Regions from separate parts of the Erwinia wuhanensis genome, predicted to be linked through region 2. Evidence: predicted binding sites of a transcription regulator. Region 2 holds the regulator's gene; each other region holds the start of a gene.
What was found. The regulator CRP, encoded in region 2, controls carbon source genes, mostly activating them, when cyclic AMP is high. The targets are predictions, from matches to a motif close to ATGTGANNNNNNTCACAT.

Region 1: the regulator CRP is predicted to act here: its motif matches at 1,918-1,935, upstream of focA (formate transporter FocA).
Region 3: the regulator CRP is predicted to act here: its motif matches at 2,378-2,395, upstream of QZH36_RS15285 (PTS mannitol transporter subunit IICBA).

What each region holds. Positions count from the first base shown of each region.
Region 1 is NZ_JAUJUH010000002.1:187,291-192,046, reverse strand. Features, by position in the region: gene pflB (formate C-acetyltransferase) at 1-930, opposite strand, end outside; gene focA (formate transporter FocA) at 1,002-1,859, opposite strand; gene ycaO (30S ribosomal protein S12 methylthiotransferase accessory factor YcaO) at 2,219-3,976, opposite strand; gene serC (3-phosphoserine/phosphohydroxythreonine transaminase) at 4,284-4,756, shown strand, end outside.
Region 2 is NZ_JAUJUH010000009.1:49,323-54,078, reverse strand. Features, by position in the region: gene QZH36_RS19165 (YccS/YhfK family putative transporter) at 1-1,956, opposite strand, end outside; gene crp (cAMP-activated global transcriptional regulator CRP) at 2,015-2,647, opposite strand; gene QZH36_RS19155 (OsmC family protein) at 2,953-3,357, shown strand; gene QZH36_RS19150 (phosphoribulokinase) at 3,350-4,219, opposite strand; gene QZH36_RS19145 (YheU family protein) at 4,441-4,656, opposite strand; gene QZH36_RS19140 (hydrolase) at 4,613-4,756, opposite strand, start outside.
Region 3 is NZ_JAUJUH010000006.1:115,112-119,867, forward strand. Features, by position in the region: gene mtlD (mannitol-1-phosphate 5-dehydrogenase) at 1-121, opposite strand, end outside; gene QZH36_RS15285 (PTS mannitol transporter subunit IICBA) at 209-2,140, opposite strand; gene QZH36_RS15290 (DUF3053 domain-containing protein) at 2,716-3,426, opposite strand; gene QZH36_RS15295 (DUF4225 domain-containing protein) at 4,080-4,756, shown strand, end outside.

The DNA of each region.
Region 1 (4,756 bases), on a different contig from region 2:
CACCAGGTGGTCAATCAGTTCCTGTGCATCCTGCTCGGTGATTTTGCCCGCCTGCAGATCGCGTTCAATGTAGATATCCAGGAAGGTGGATACGCGACCAAAAGACATTGCCGCGCCATTTTGCGATTTAACGGCGGCCAGGTAGCCAAAGTAGGTCCACTGCACGGCTTCCTGCGCCGTTGTGGCCGGGCCGGAAATATCACAGCCGTATTTGGCAGCCATTTCTTTAATCTGCTGCAGCGCGCGATGCTGGTCGGCGATCTCTTCACGCAGACGGATTGTCGCTTCAAGATTGACGCCATTTTCAAGATCGCTTTGCAGCGAGGCAAACTGGGCGAATTTATCTTTCATCAGCGCATCAATGCCGTAAAGCGCAACGCGACGGTAGTCGCCAATGATGCGGCCGCGGCCGTAGGCATCTGGCAAACCGGTAAGCACGCCGGACTTACGGCAGCGCAGAATATCCGGCGTATAAACATCGAATACGCCCTGGTTATGCGTTTTGCGGTACTCGGTAAAGACTTTTTTCAGGCCGGCGTCCAGCTCGCGTCCGTAAACTTTACAGGAGCCTTCCACCATCTTAATGCCGCCAAAAGGGATCAGCGCGCGTTTCAGCGGCGCTTCAGTCTGTAAGCCGACAATGGTTTCCAGTTTGCGGTCAATATAGCCAGCGTCATGGGAGGTAATAGTAGAGGCTAAATCGGTATCGAAATCGACCGGCGCGTGGGTGCGGTTTTCGAGCTTGATGCCCTCCATTACCTTATCCCACAGCTTAGTGGTCGCTTCAGTTGCGCCGCTCAGGAAGGATTCATCACCTTCATAAGGCGTATAGTTTTTCTGAATGAAGTCACGGACGTTGATGCTGTTCTGCCATTCGCCCTCTGCAAAGCCTGCCCAGGCAGCAGCCTGGTTTACATTTTGCTCGCTCATGTGATCACCTTTTCAATGAAGTTCTTTCGTTCCTGCTGCAGCACAGCAGGGCTTAATCCTGTTGTCGGCAATCAGTGATGATCGCCGTCCCGCAAATAGATAACCCAGTAGGTCAGGCCGACCAGCAATCCACCGCCAATAATGTTGCCAAGCGTCACGGGGATAAGATTGTCAACAATGAAGTTGCCTACTGTCAGACTGGAAAAGTGTGCTGCCGTGGTTCCCGTGGCCTGCCAGAACTCCGGTGCGGCGAAATCTTTAATAACGATCGCCATGGGGATAAGGAACATGTTGGCGATACTGTGCTCAAAACCACTGGCGACAAACATCGCTACGGGCAGCACCATCGACAGCATTTTGTCCGTCAGGCTGCGGCCGGAATAGCTCATCCAGACCGCCATGCAAACCATCAGGTTAGCGAGGGTGCCGAGGCAGACAGCTTCAATAAAAGTATGGTGCATCTTATGGTCAGCCGTTTGCAGAACATTTAACCCCCATGCACCATTTGCCACCATATACTGGCCGGCAAACCAGATCAGCCCGACAAAAAACATCGCGCCGAAGAAATTCCCTATATAGACATTGAGCCAGTTGCGCGCCAGCTGACCCCAGGTAATCCGTCCGCTGGCTTTAGCCACCATGGTTAACACGGTCGAGGTGAAAAGGTCGGCACCGCAGACCACGACCAGCATCAGCCCCAGCGAAAAGCAGATGCCGCCAATAAGCTTCGCTACGCCATAAGGGATAGTTTCAGTCCCTGTTGTGGCCGTGATATAAAAAACAAACGCTATGGAAATAAAAACGCCTGCGGTAATCGCCAAAAAAAACGTGGTGAAGGGGTGCTTTTGAGCTTTATAGACACCGGCTTCCTCAGCGACTTTAGCCATTTCAGACGGTAAAAGTAAATCGAACGGATTGCCAGCTTTCACACTAACGTCTCCTGAAGTTTATCAACAACGAAATACTAACAAAGCAGTATAGGTGAGAAATTGATGTGGATCATATTGACGCCGGACATTGTCGGAACGAGTTAAAAAAAAGGCGTGTAAGGTGGGTTAATTTATTGATTTTATTAGTTAAAATTTATTTTAATTTATCTATTATTTTTTAAATAGCATCTGCTTTTCTGGTTAACAACTGCAATAAAATAGATCCCGAATAAATAAATTTTTTAATACCTGGAAATAAATAAACTACTTTTTATTAACCTTAAGAAAAGTTAATGGATTAATTAGCGTTAAAACTGGCCCTGATAAAAGGCCCGCTTTTGTCGAGCGGGCCAAAAATATTATTTCCAGTAACGGCGTTTCGCCTGCTGCAGCTTTTCATAGGCAGCCAGCAGCGACTGATGAGCCGGGAAGGCCAGCAGCTCTTCATCCACGCTCTGCAACCCGTAGAAAGGCGCTTCACCGCTAATGGCGGCAGATGCCGCGTCTACGGCTTCCTGTCCATACATACGTACGAAAGCAGTATGATACTGCACAGGATCGCGTTCATCCTCAAGGCTCAACAGCAGCAGCGTTTGCAGACAGCGATAGTAGTTGGCGCGGGCGGGTGAAAACAGGGAGGCATTAAACTCCATAGTCCATTCCGTCCAGATCAGCGCCTGATCGATATCGCCGCCTGCCAGGGCCAGCATCGCTTTCAGCTCGCCGATACGCAGCGTGTACCAGCCGTTGTCTTTGCCTGTTGCCAGGCCCAGCAGCTCGCGTACGCGGGTAAAGTCGTCATGGCCGTCTTCGTCCAGGCGTTCAATCAGCGCCAGGTAATCCTCTTTTTCCCACTGGCTGTCGGGCAGTGATAACAGCGTATCGCGCAGGTAAGCGCCCATGCTGTTATTAGCCAGCAGCAAATCTTCCGCAGGATAGATATCTGACATGCCTGGCACGATGATACGGCAGGCATACACGTCCAGATGCTGATAGTCAGCAATATAGACTTCTTTATCTTCCGCTTTAAAGATGGCCATCAGCGTGGCGAATTCTTCCTGCGTGGTGCCTGCAAAGCTCCAGTCGACAAAAGGATAATCCGCCTCGTCCTTGAACATATCCCAGGAGATCAGACCGCTGGAATCGATAAAGTGCGTTTCCAGATTAGCGTGCTCGGCGACTTCTTCATCATCAAAGGTTGGCGGCGTAAAGACATCCAAATCTTTCAGCCCGCGTCCCTGCAGCAGTTCTGTCACGGTACGCTCCAGCGCCACGCCAAAATCAGGATGCGCGCCGAATGAAGCAAAACAGGTACCGTTTTGCGGGTTGAAGAGCACCACGCAAATAACCGGATAGTTGCCGCCCAGTGAAGCGTCGTAAGCAAAGATTGGGAAGCCTTCAGCTTCCAGTTTAGCAATGGACTCCACTACGCCCGGATAGCGGTTAAGCACCTCCTGCGGGATGGCCGGCAGACTGATAGATTCGGCGATAATGCGGTTTTTGATATAGCGCTCGAAGACTTCAGAAAGGCCCTGAACGCGCGCTTCGTTGGCCGTGTTGCCTGCCGACATGCCGTTAGAGACGTAGAGGTTACCGATGATGTTCATCGGAATATAAACCGTTTGCCCATCGGACTGACGCGTGAACGGCAGGCCGCAGATGCCGCGTGCGGCATTGCCGGACTGCAGATCGATCAAATCGCTGGCGCTAAGTGCCTGCTCAGGATCGTAAAACGCCTTCAGTCGCGCATCAAGAATGCCTTCCGGCAGGCTGTCGTCATCCGACAGCGGAAACCATTTTTCGTCAGGATAATGCACGAAATCGCCGTTGGCGATCGCGTTACCTAACCAAAAATCAGCAAAGAAATAGTTGGTCGACAGACGCTCAAAATATTCACCCAATGCCGAAGCCAGCGCCGCTTTTTTGCTGGCGCCTTTACCGTTGGTGAAGCAGAGCGGGCAGTCGCGGTCGCGAATATGGACCGACCATACATGAGGAACCGGATTCAGCCAGGAGGCCTCTTCAATATGGAAGCCAAAATCCTGTAATTTTTGCTGAAAGCGTGCGATGGAATCTTCCAGTGCGGCATCTTTGCCTGGAATATAAGTTTGCGTCATAGTGCCCACTCGTTTTTGGGTTGTGCCGAAAACGCGCCATGATACGGGGTTTCCCGACCATTCGCTATCCGACGAACTGTTTTACCCGGCTATTGTGGCATTTTTGCCTGCGCAGATCGGCCATAAAAAAAGCTAACCGGAAGACGCCTCACAAAATATCGTGGTCACTATATTTCACGCTACAAGCTGTTGCGGCGCAGGCCGTATAACTGGTCGGCTGACCCGATTAAACATTGCAGCGCCAGGGTGGCAATGATAAAACCGGTAGCAGACTCGAAATCGATTGATCTGAAAGTGGTGAGGGGAAATGAGCCAGGTTTTCAATTTTAGCTCCGGTCCAGCAATGCTGCCGGTAGAAGTGCTACGTCGTGCCGAACAGGAACTCTGCAACTGGCAGGGTTCAGGAACTTCCGTGATGGAGATCAGCCACCGCAGCAAGGAATTTACGCAGGTGGCCGTGGAAGCGGAAAAAGATTTTCGCGATCTGCTGAAAATCCCCTCAAATTACAAAGTATTATTCTGTCACGGCGGCGCGCGCGCGCAGTTTGCTGCCGTTCCGATGAACCTGTTGGGCAGCCAGAGTACGGCAGACTATGCCGACGGCGGCTACTGGGCGCACAGCGCGATTAAAGAGGCGGAAAAATACTGTACGCCTAACGTCATCGACGTGAAAACAACCGTTGACGGGCTGCGCGCTATTACGCCTATGAGCCAGTGGGCGCTTTCAGATGAAGCAGCCTATGTTCACTATTGTCCAAACGAAACCATTGACGGTGTTGC
Region 2 (4,756 bases):
CATCACCGTGGTCGCGCCCTGCTGAAAGGGCGTATCCGTCTCCAGCACGTTATTTGTGGAACTCGGCCCGTCATACTCCAGCCGCTGCTGGCAGCGCTGTAGCGCAATTTCGCACGCCTGTAGATAGCGCTCGGCCAGCTGCGGCGTCAGCATGGTATGTTCACGCGCTAAAATGGTCATGGCGTTGATATGCTCAACGATAAACTGACTGTGCGTAACCCAAAGCTTCATATCGGCCAGGTAGCGGGCGTCGAAACCCGGCTCCTGCATCGCCTGGTTCAGCGAGTTAAACAGCGCGTTGTGCGCCTGGTTAACGCGCATACGCTGCCAGGCAAGCTTCTGCGGACTCTCTTCGTCCCCCAGCAGTTTCTGGAGCGCTTCCTGATAGGTTTCCAGCGCGTCGTGCGCATTCTGCCGCAGCAGGCCGCTTTGCCACTGCGGCCACAGCCAGATCATCCCGGCAAAGGCGATCAGGCAGCCCATCAGCGTATCCAGCAGGCGCGGCAGCAGAAAGTCGGCGCCGTTCAGCGACAGCAGCTGAAGCGAATATACCGCCGTCACGGTAAAGCCGATCGTCGCCAGGCCGTAATATTTGCGGATCACCAGATAGCCCGCCAGCGTCAGCGTCAGCATCACCAGCAGCACAGCCGATTCCGGCACCTGAAAGCGTAGCGTCAGCGCGGCCACCACCAGCCCGCCCAGCGTGCCCAGCGCACGGTGCTGAATGCGTACCCTGGTCGCGCTGTAGCCGTTCTGGCTGACAAACATCACCGTCATCAGCAGCCAGTAAGGCTTGGGCAGATTAAAGGAGAGCGCCAGGGTGCTGGCGAAAGCGAGCATAACCGCAAACCTGGCGGCGGTGCGCAGCGCGGCGGATTTCAGCGACAGATAGCTTCTGATGGCAGATAGCAGCGGCAGTCGTTTCTGACGATCCGCCATCAGATCGCGCTGGTAAAGCGGACGCTGGGTACGCAGCACGCGGGCGATACGGCTGAAATGCCAGGCGCAAAAGTTGCCGACCGGGTTGGCGGGATGCTGGCGGGCAATTTTTTCCAGCGCCTGCAGCTGTTTATCCATGCTGAAACGTGTCGGCAGACGGTGATAGAGAATATCGTCCGCCAGCTCGCGCAGCCTGGCCGCAATGGTCTGCGCGTTCCAGCGGATCACCGCCTCGGCATGGCTCTGCTCCACCAGTTTTTGCACCTCTTCCGGCTGATGCAGGCTGACGGCGATATGCTCCTGCAAATCCAGCGCAACCTGAAAAGCGCGGGTCAACCGCTTATGGTGATTATCGTTGCTGGCGGCCAGCATGTGCATTTGCTGATAGCAGGTATTGATAAGGTCGACCGCTTTTTGCTGGCGAGCCAGCAGCGGCGGCAGCGTTTTTTCCGGGTCGGCAAGCTGCGTCAGCAGGCTGTATTTGGCCTCGCAGTAGCCGGCCAGCTCGCGATAAAGCAGGCTGAGCGTTTCCCGCATCGGCTGCTCTTTCCACAGCCAGAACCAGAACCAGTTAAAGAGGCCGTACCAGACCGTGCCCAGGATATAAAGCGACGGCGGCTGCCAGATGGGCATCCGACCGGCCAGGCTCAGGGTAAAGATGCCGGCAATCAGCGCGCCGGGCAGCAGTCTGCCATGCAGCGGGCTGATTTCGCCGGTCACGCCCAGCAGCATGGCCATGGAAAACAGGATAATGGGCAGGGGAACGGCATAGTCGCCAAGATACTGCACCAGAAAGCTGCTGAAGGCGAAAAGGCCGCCGCCGATCAGCAGACGTTTAAAGAAGCGTTTATGGGGCGTATCCAGACCGGCGATATTGCAGCAGGCCGGCACCAGCGAGAACAGCAGGCCGTTTTGCAAATTGCCCAGCAGCCAGCCGACGGCGACGGGCAGGCAAAGCACCAGCGTCTGCCGCAGGGCGTAGTTAACTTCGGGATGGTAGATGAGTCGGCGCCACATTGCTTTGTACCCGCTGAAAAGGCGCAACGAAGGCATTGCGCCATGCAATCAGAGCGGTTTAGCGTGTACCGTAGACCACGATGGTTTTACCGTGTGCGGAGATCAGATTCTGATCTTCCAGCATCTTCAGAATACGGCCGACGGTTTCGCGCGAGCAGCCGACGATCTGGCCAATCTCCTGGCGGGTAATTTTGATCTGCATCCCATCCGGGTGGGTCATAGCGTCCGGCTGTTTGGCCAGATTCAATAGCGTTTGCGCGATGCGACCTGTCACATCGAGGAAAGCTAAATTGCCCACTTTCTCGGAGGTAACCTGCAGGCGGCGCGCCATCTGTGAAGAGAGACGCATCAGGATATCCGGGTTGACCTGGATCAGCTGGCGAAACTTCTTATAGGAGATTTCCGCCACTTCACAGGCCGTTTTTGCCCGCACCCATGCGCTGCGCTCCTGGCCTTCTTCAAACAGGCCAAGCTCGCCGATAAAATCGCCCTGGTTAAGGTAAGACAGGATCATCTCTTTACCTTCTTCATCCTTGATGAGCACCGCTACCGCGCCTTTGACGATGTAGTAAAGGGTTTCTGCTTTCTCACCCTGGTGGATCAGCGTGCTTTTGGATGGATACTTATGAATATGGCAATGTGACAGGAACCATTCAAGTGTCGGGTCTGTTTGCGGTTTGCCGAGAACCATTCGCTGTTATCCTCTGTTGTTATCGTGCCTAAATACAGGGGCAGAGTTCCCTGACAGGCGTTGAAATAGTCAAGCGCTTCCCATGCAGGAAAGTTATTCGGCTCTCTGTTGAGTGCCGGGCTCGTTATGTCGTCCCGTTTCGTCTGGTCTGTAGAGTACTGACGAAATACAGCCTTGTTTGTAGCACAGCTTTGCATGGGTGTCTTCTGTTGTCTCGCTTCAGCATAGCGGGAAATCTGCCGCGCTGCTGTTTTAGTTGCCTTAAGCCGACCGCGGCTTAACTAAATGAATTAGAGGAGTTTGTTATGCAAGCGAGCGTCAAATGGGTGGAAGGGCTGACCTTTTTGGGAGGATCCTCATCGGGCCATCAGATCGTGATGGACGGCAACGCGGGCGATAAAGCGCCCAGCCCGATGGAAATGCTGCTGATGGCGGCAGGCGGCTGTAGCGCGGCGGAAGTGGTTGCCATTCTGCAAAAAGGGCGTTTCACGGTAGAGAACTGCGAGGTGAAGCTGACGTCAACCCGGCGCGAGAAACCGCCGCGTCTGTTTACCCGCATCAACCTGCATTTTATTGTCAGCGGCAGCGGGCTGACGGATAAGGCGCTGGCGCGCGCGGTCAGCCTTGCGGTCGGGAAATATTGCCCGGTCGCGCTGATGCTGGGTAAGGGCGTGACCCTTACCCATAGCCATGAGATGGGCGTTACTTGATAGCTTTGCCTTCCATCAGGCGCTTGACCAGCGGCCCCATAATCAGCTCCATTGCCAGGCCCATTTTGCCGCCCGGCACCACCAGCGTGTTGATATGGGAGATAAAAGAGCCTTGCAGCATCGCCAGCAGATAGGGGAAGTCAATCTGTTCCAGCGCCTGGAAATGGATAACCACAAAGCTCTCGTCAAGCGAAGGAATGCCGCGCGCGGCAAAAGGGTTGGACGTATCCACGGTAGGGACACGCTGGAAGTTAATATGGGTGCGGGAAAATTGTGGCGTAATGAAGTTAATATAATCGTCCATTGAGCGCACCACGGAATCCATCACCGCCTCGCGTGAATGACCGCGTTCGCTGGTATCGCGGATCATTTTTTGGATCCACTCCAGGTTGACGATAGGCACCACGCCCACCAGCAGATCTACATGCTGCGAGACATTGTTCTGCGGCGTCACCACGCCGCCGTGCAGCCCTTCGTAAAACAGCACGTCGGTGGGTTCCGGCAGCGGCTGCCACGGCGTAAAAGTGCCGGGCACCTGGTTCCAGGGCACCGCTTCGTCATAGGTGTGCAGATATTTTCTGGACTGGCCGCTGCCGCTGCGGCCATATTCCGCGAAGGTTTGCTCCAGCAGCGAAAAATCGTTGGCCTCCGGGCCGAAATAGCTGATATGGCGGCCCATATCGCGCGCTTTGCGGATTGCCATATCCATTTCGGGACGGGTATAGCGATGGAAGCTGTCGCCTTCCACTTCCGCCGCGTGCAGGTTCAGCTGCTGAAAAATTTTGCGGAAGGCCAGGCTGGTGGTGGTGGTGCCCGCGCCGCTGGAACCGGTCACGGCAATCACTGGATGTATGGCGGACATAAACGAGTTTCCTGTGAACGTTATTCCGCCATTGTTATCACGTTTTGCTATAGCCTGTCATCTTCTGCCCAGGGGTGAGCGCGCGGCAGAGGTTATGCAATAAAGCCAAGCGCGAACAGCGGTTTAGCCGTCAGGAAAACGAGATCGCCGTCTTCCGACTAGCCAAGCGGTAAGAAGAACACGGCGTCGCCGATAGGCTTTTGCCCCCTCAGCGGGAGGCGTTAACGGATCTGGCCTTTAGGCATGATATTGACCGTCTCGTGCAGCTCTGACCAGACCAGCACCGCCTCGCCGTTTGTCAGCTGACGACGAACGTCATTGACTTTTTGCTCCAGCGAGCGCTCCTGCTCGCCATAGTCGGTGCCTTCCCGCAGCACGAAGGCTTCAATCAGGTTAGCGAGCGTGTCCGGGTCCAGTTCTTTCCAGGGAATAATCATCGTTGTCCAGCCAGGTTGAAAGCCATTGCGGTATACGCTGCTCCAGCCACATTTGCGGCCTGCGCAGCGTTCCCCCCACGAATCCCACATGTCCGCCGTG
Region 3 (4,756 bases), on a different contig from region 2:
TCAGCGCATCCAGCACCACCTGGTTAACGTCGGCAAAAGTGAGCTGTACGCCCGCGTCCGCCAGCAGCTTGCCGATAAAACCACGACCGATATTACCGGCGCCAAAATGAAGAGCTTTCATAATTTTTCCCATATTAATGAAAGGCCGGACAGGCCCGACCCGAAAAAGAGCCGGGCATGCCCGGCCCTGGGGTAATATCCGGTGCGCTTACGCTGACGGCTTGCCTGACAGCAGATCCAGCACTTCCTGCACGTCATTGGTCGTCGCCAGGCGGGCGATGACGCTGTCGTCATCCAGCGCGTTGGTCAGGCTGGTAATCACCTGAATATGCTCATTATTACGGGCCGCGATGCCGATAACCAGCTTAGCGATATCCTCTTCGTCCTCGCCGAAGCGCACGCCCTGCGGATACTGGCAGAACACGATGCCCGTTTTCAGCACGCGATCTTTCGCTTCGATGGTGCCGTGCGGCACGGCGATGGATTCGCCCAGATAGGTTGGCGTGAGCTTCTCGCGATCCAGCATCGCATCGACATATTCCGGCTCCACGTAGCCGCCCTTCACCAGCTGCTCGCCCGCAAAGCGGATCGCCTGCTCTTTATCGGTAGCGTGATTGCCGAGGAAGATGTTGCCTGCGCCCAATTTGAAAAGATGCTGCTCGCCGTCGTCGTAGCTGTCGCTCAGCGCGGCGGTCACTTTTTCACGGTGGCCCTCGCTGCGGTTTGCCTGCACCAGACGCGAAGTCAGGTCGGTATACAGGCCGCTGTCCAGGAAGTTGGTCAGCGAGATATGCTGCGCGTGCGGCGCCTGACGTATCGCGCGCTCGGTCAGATCGCGGTGGGTAATCACCAGATCCACATCGCCCGGCAGGTTGTTGATAGCGGTATTGGTCACGGAAATATTGCTCAGTCCGGCATCGTTAACCTTTTTACGCAGCACGCCTGCGCCCATGGCGCTGGAGCCCATACCGGCATCGCAGGCAACAATGATTTTACGCACGTGGCTCAGGTCGCCGTTCATGGCATCGGTGGCCATGGCGGTGGACACGGTCTGGCCTTTGGACTGCGCCTTCATTTCAGTGACGCGACGCGCTGCCGCTTCGATATCGTCCTCTTCCTTCACCTTGCTGGTTTTCAGCAGGATAGCGGAAACCACGAAAGAGACGGCAAAAGCCGCTACGATCGCAGCAATGTTCGCAAAGTACGCGCCTTTTGGCGTCATCGCCAGCACCGCCAGGATAGAACCCGGAGAGGCCGGAGAAACCAGGCCGCCGTTCAGCAGCGTCAGCGTAAAGACGCCGGTCATACCGCCCAGGATTACGGCGATAATCAGGCGCGGGTTCATCAGCACATAAGGGAAGTAGATTTCGTGGATACCGCCCAGGAAGTGGATGATAGCCGCGCCGCCAGCGGACTGTTTAGCATTGCCGCGACCGAAGAACATATAGGCCATCAGCACGCCCATGCCGGGGCCTGGGTTAGCTTCAATCAGGAAGAAGATAGATTTGCCGGCTTCGCTGGCCTGCTGAATGCCCAGCGGCGAGAAGATGCCGTGGTTGATAGCATTGTTCAGGAACAGGATTTTCGCTGGTTCAACAAAGATGGAAGTCAGCGGCAGCAGGTTATTCTGCACCATCAGATTCACGCCAGCGGCGAGAATATGCGACAGGCCTTGCACCAGCGGGCCGATAGCCAGGAAGGCCAGGATCGCCAGCAGCATCCCGATAATACCGGCAGAGAAGTTGTTGACCAGCATCTCGAAGCCGCTTTTGATTTTGCCGTCAACGATGCGGTCGAACTTCTTGATCGCCCAGCCGCCCAGCGGCCCGGCAATCATGGAGCCGAGGAACATCGGCATATCCGCGCCGACGATCACGCCCATGGTGGTGATGGCACCTACTACGCCGCCGCGATCGCCGCCGACCAGGCGTCCGCCCGTGTAGCCAATCAGCAGCGGCAGCAGATAAGTGATCATTGGGCCAACCAGCTTGGCCATGGTTTCGTTTGGCAGCCAGCCGGTTGGAATAAACAGCGCCGTGATAATACCCCAGGCGATAAAGGCGCCGATGTTTGGCATTACCATGTTGCTCAGAAAGCGACCAAAGTTCTGCACTTTAATCTTGATATCTGATGAGGACATACAAGCACACCCCTTATTGGTACGCGCCGACAAGAGAGCGCGCTGATTTTTGTTTAAAACGTTGCCCTGTGCAGGCGGACTCTAGCACGCGTCCGCAGCGCTGCGTAGCCACCGGGTAAAGTGTGATCTCTATCACCACATAGCGCGGTGAACAGGGGGTTTTTACGTGAAGCCGATCACATAAAGGACAAAAAACAGGCTGATGCTGTTTATTAAATGGGCTTGCCTGGGAGTGTTATGTGATTGATATCACACTTTGTTTTCGGGACTTTATGCCTGATACGTGATGTGGTTCACAATTTATTTACAGCGGCTGGGCAACCGCTAATATTGTCTGTGGCTGAGAAGGTTTGATGAGCCGAAATGGTCTGTGGCTGAGAAGGGCTGTTGAGCGGAAATTGTCTGTGACTGATAAGGGCTGTTGAGCGGAAATGGTCTGTGGCTGTGAAGGGCTGATGAGCCGAAATGGTCTGTGGCTGAAAAGGGCTGTTGAGCGAAACTTGTCTGTGACTGATAAGGGCTGTTGAGCGGAAGAAGAGGCGGGCCGTTTAAAGCGAGCGGCCCGCAGCAAAATGTTACTGGCCCTGCAGCGCGATTTGCGCCTGACCAAGCGCATGCGCATTGGCAGAAATATTGCTCATCAGCGTGTTGTACTGGGTCGCCTGTTGCTGGGTCGGGAACTGTATGGTCTGACCGTTAAAGGTCACCTGCGAACCCTGCTGCTGCAGGAAATCGCCCGTCTGCACCGCGTCCTGGCTTAGCTTCTGTAATGCAGGCAGCAGCGGCAGCAGCGTATCGGCTGGCTGCGTGACGACCTTGTTATAAAGGTTGTCATACACCGTTTTCAGCTCCGCTGGCTGTTTCAGCCCGGCTTTGCTGCTGTCGGCCTGCGTTTTCGCCGTCTGGATCTGTTGTGCCAGCACCTCCAGCGAACCGCTGGCCTGACGCAGAGAATCGCGACGGGTCAGGTAGTCCTGCGGCGCACGGATAGCAGACAATTCATCCACTACCGGCTTCAGACCGTTATCCACCGCGCGGTTAACCTGCTGGGAGAAGCCATAAACAATAGCGTAGTCGCTGGCGTAATTACCGACACGCTGTTTCTGATCTTCACTAAGGGCGGGCAGATGTTCGCCGCTGCGCATCGCCGTATTTTGCAGAAAATCGATAAAGGCTTTGCGCTGATCCGCTTCTTTATCGCCACAACCCGTTAGCTGAAACACCAGCATCAGCGCCATAAAAGGCGCCAGCAGACGCGTCCAGCCGCGAATGGTTCCTGTCGTCATCGGAAGTAACTCCTGTAATAGAAATGCTACAAGCAAAAGGCGACCTGTGTCGCCTCTGAAGAATAGTTCAACTCGACTGACGAGGATACGGAAATCGGTTGCTTATACGTGAAGAAAATTTAATTTTCGGTTGGAAAGCACTCAGATTTCTGCCTGTGCGGTCGCTTTTCCACAGGTTGTGTAGCCTTGTCGCTTATGTCTTCTTACATGCGGGAAGGCCAGCCTGATTTTGCCTGACTTCACGAAGAGGACGGGCTGCCTTTTTCACAAATTTTTTTGGGGTTCGCGCCAGCAATGTTGGGCCTGGATTACGGCATCCGAATAAATCCATAGCCTGTGTATCTCTCTTTTCTCTGCTCGAGCTGCCGGGCGTTTCTGGGCCCCGAAAAAATAATCCTGTGCCACATCCTGTATAGCCTTTCATATGCCAAATATAACGCTCCCATGCAGCGTTATCCCTCCTATACCGGTTTGTTGATCTTTCCTGTAATCGCTAATTTGTAAACGGCATAGGCACAGAAATCCTACCTGCCAGCGGGAATAGACCCGTTTTATGCAGAAGCAAATTTTCAGCTTCTGGTTAAGCGCCGTAGCTTTGTGCCTGACATTACCGCTGTGGTATACATTTTTGGCACTGATAACAAGGAATCGTTATGGATAACTATCTGGATAAGAATCGCTTTAAAAAAGTTTACCGCATACAGGCAATGGGTAAGGCGGATGCGCTCAGAGACATGGCCAGACAGGCTGGAATACGGCATATCAAAAGCCTGATATTACGCGAAAATTTTAATCGTGAAATGGGCAGTTTTATAGAAGAACAGCTGAAATCGATTAACAGAGCCAGTAGTGAACGAGAATGCAAGTTCTTCCTGGATAATCTACATCAGGAAAAAGCGTTTATTAGTGAGCAGAGCCTTTCTCTTAATATTAAAAATGCCAGGGTTGTGGTGTCAGCAGAGCTGACCAATAGTCTCGGAACATGGGGGTATTTTATTAACGGTGTGGGTGTGATTATAGGGACCGGACAAATAGTGGCCGGAGCAGGTATAGTGGTGACTTCTATACTCACCGGTAATGTAATAGGTGTTATTGCAGGAGCAACTATAGTTTTGCATGGAGCAAATAATGTATACGAAAGTTTTCAAAATATAAAAATTAATCAGAATGATACACAAGGATTCTTGCGTAGTGGTTATGTGAAAACTGCCAAATTCCTCGGTTTCAGCGCGACTACAGGCCGTGCCACATATAGTGTGGCTGACATATCTCTTTCAGGATATGGTTTAGCAAGAATGATTCTTAAACCAGATTCCTGGCGACTTTACCG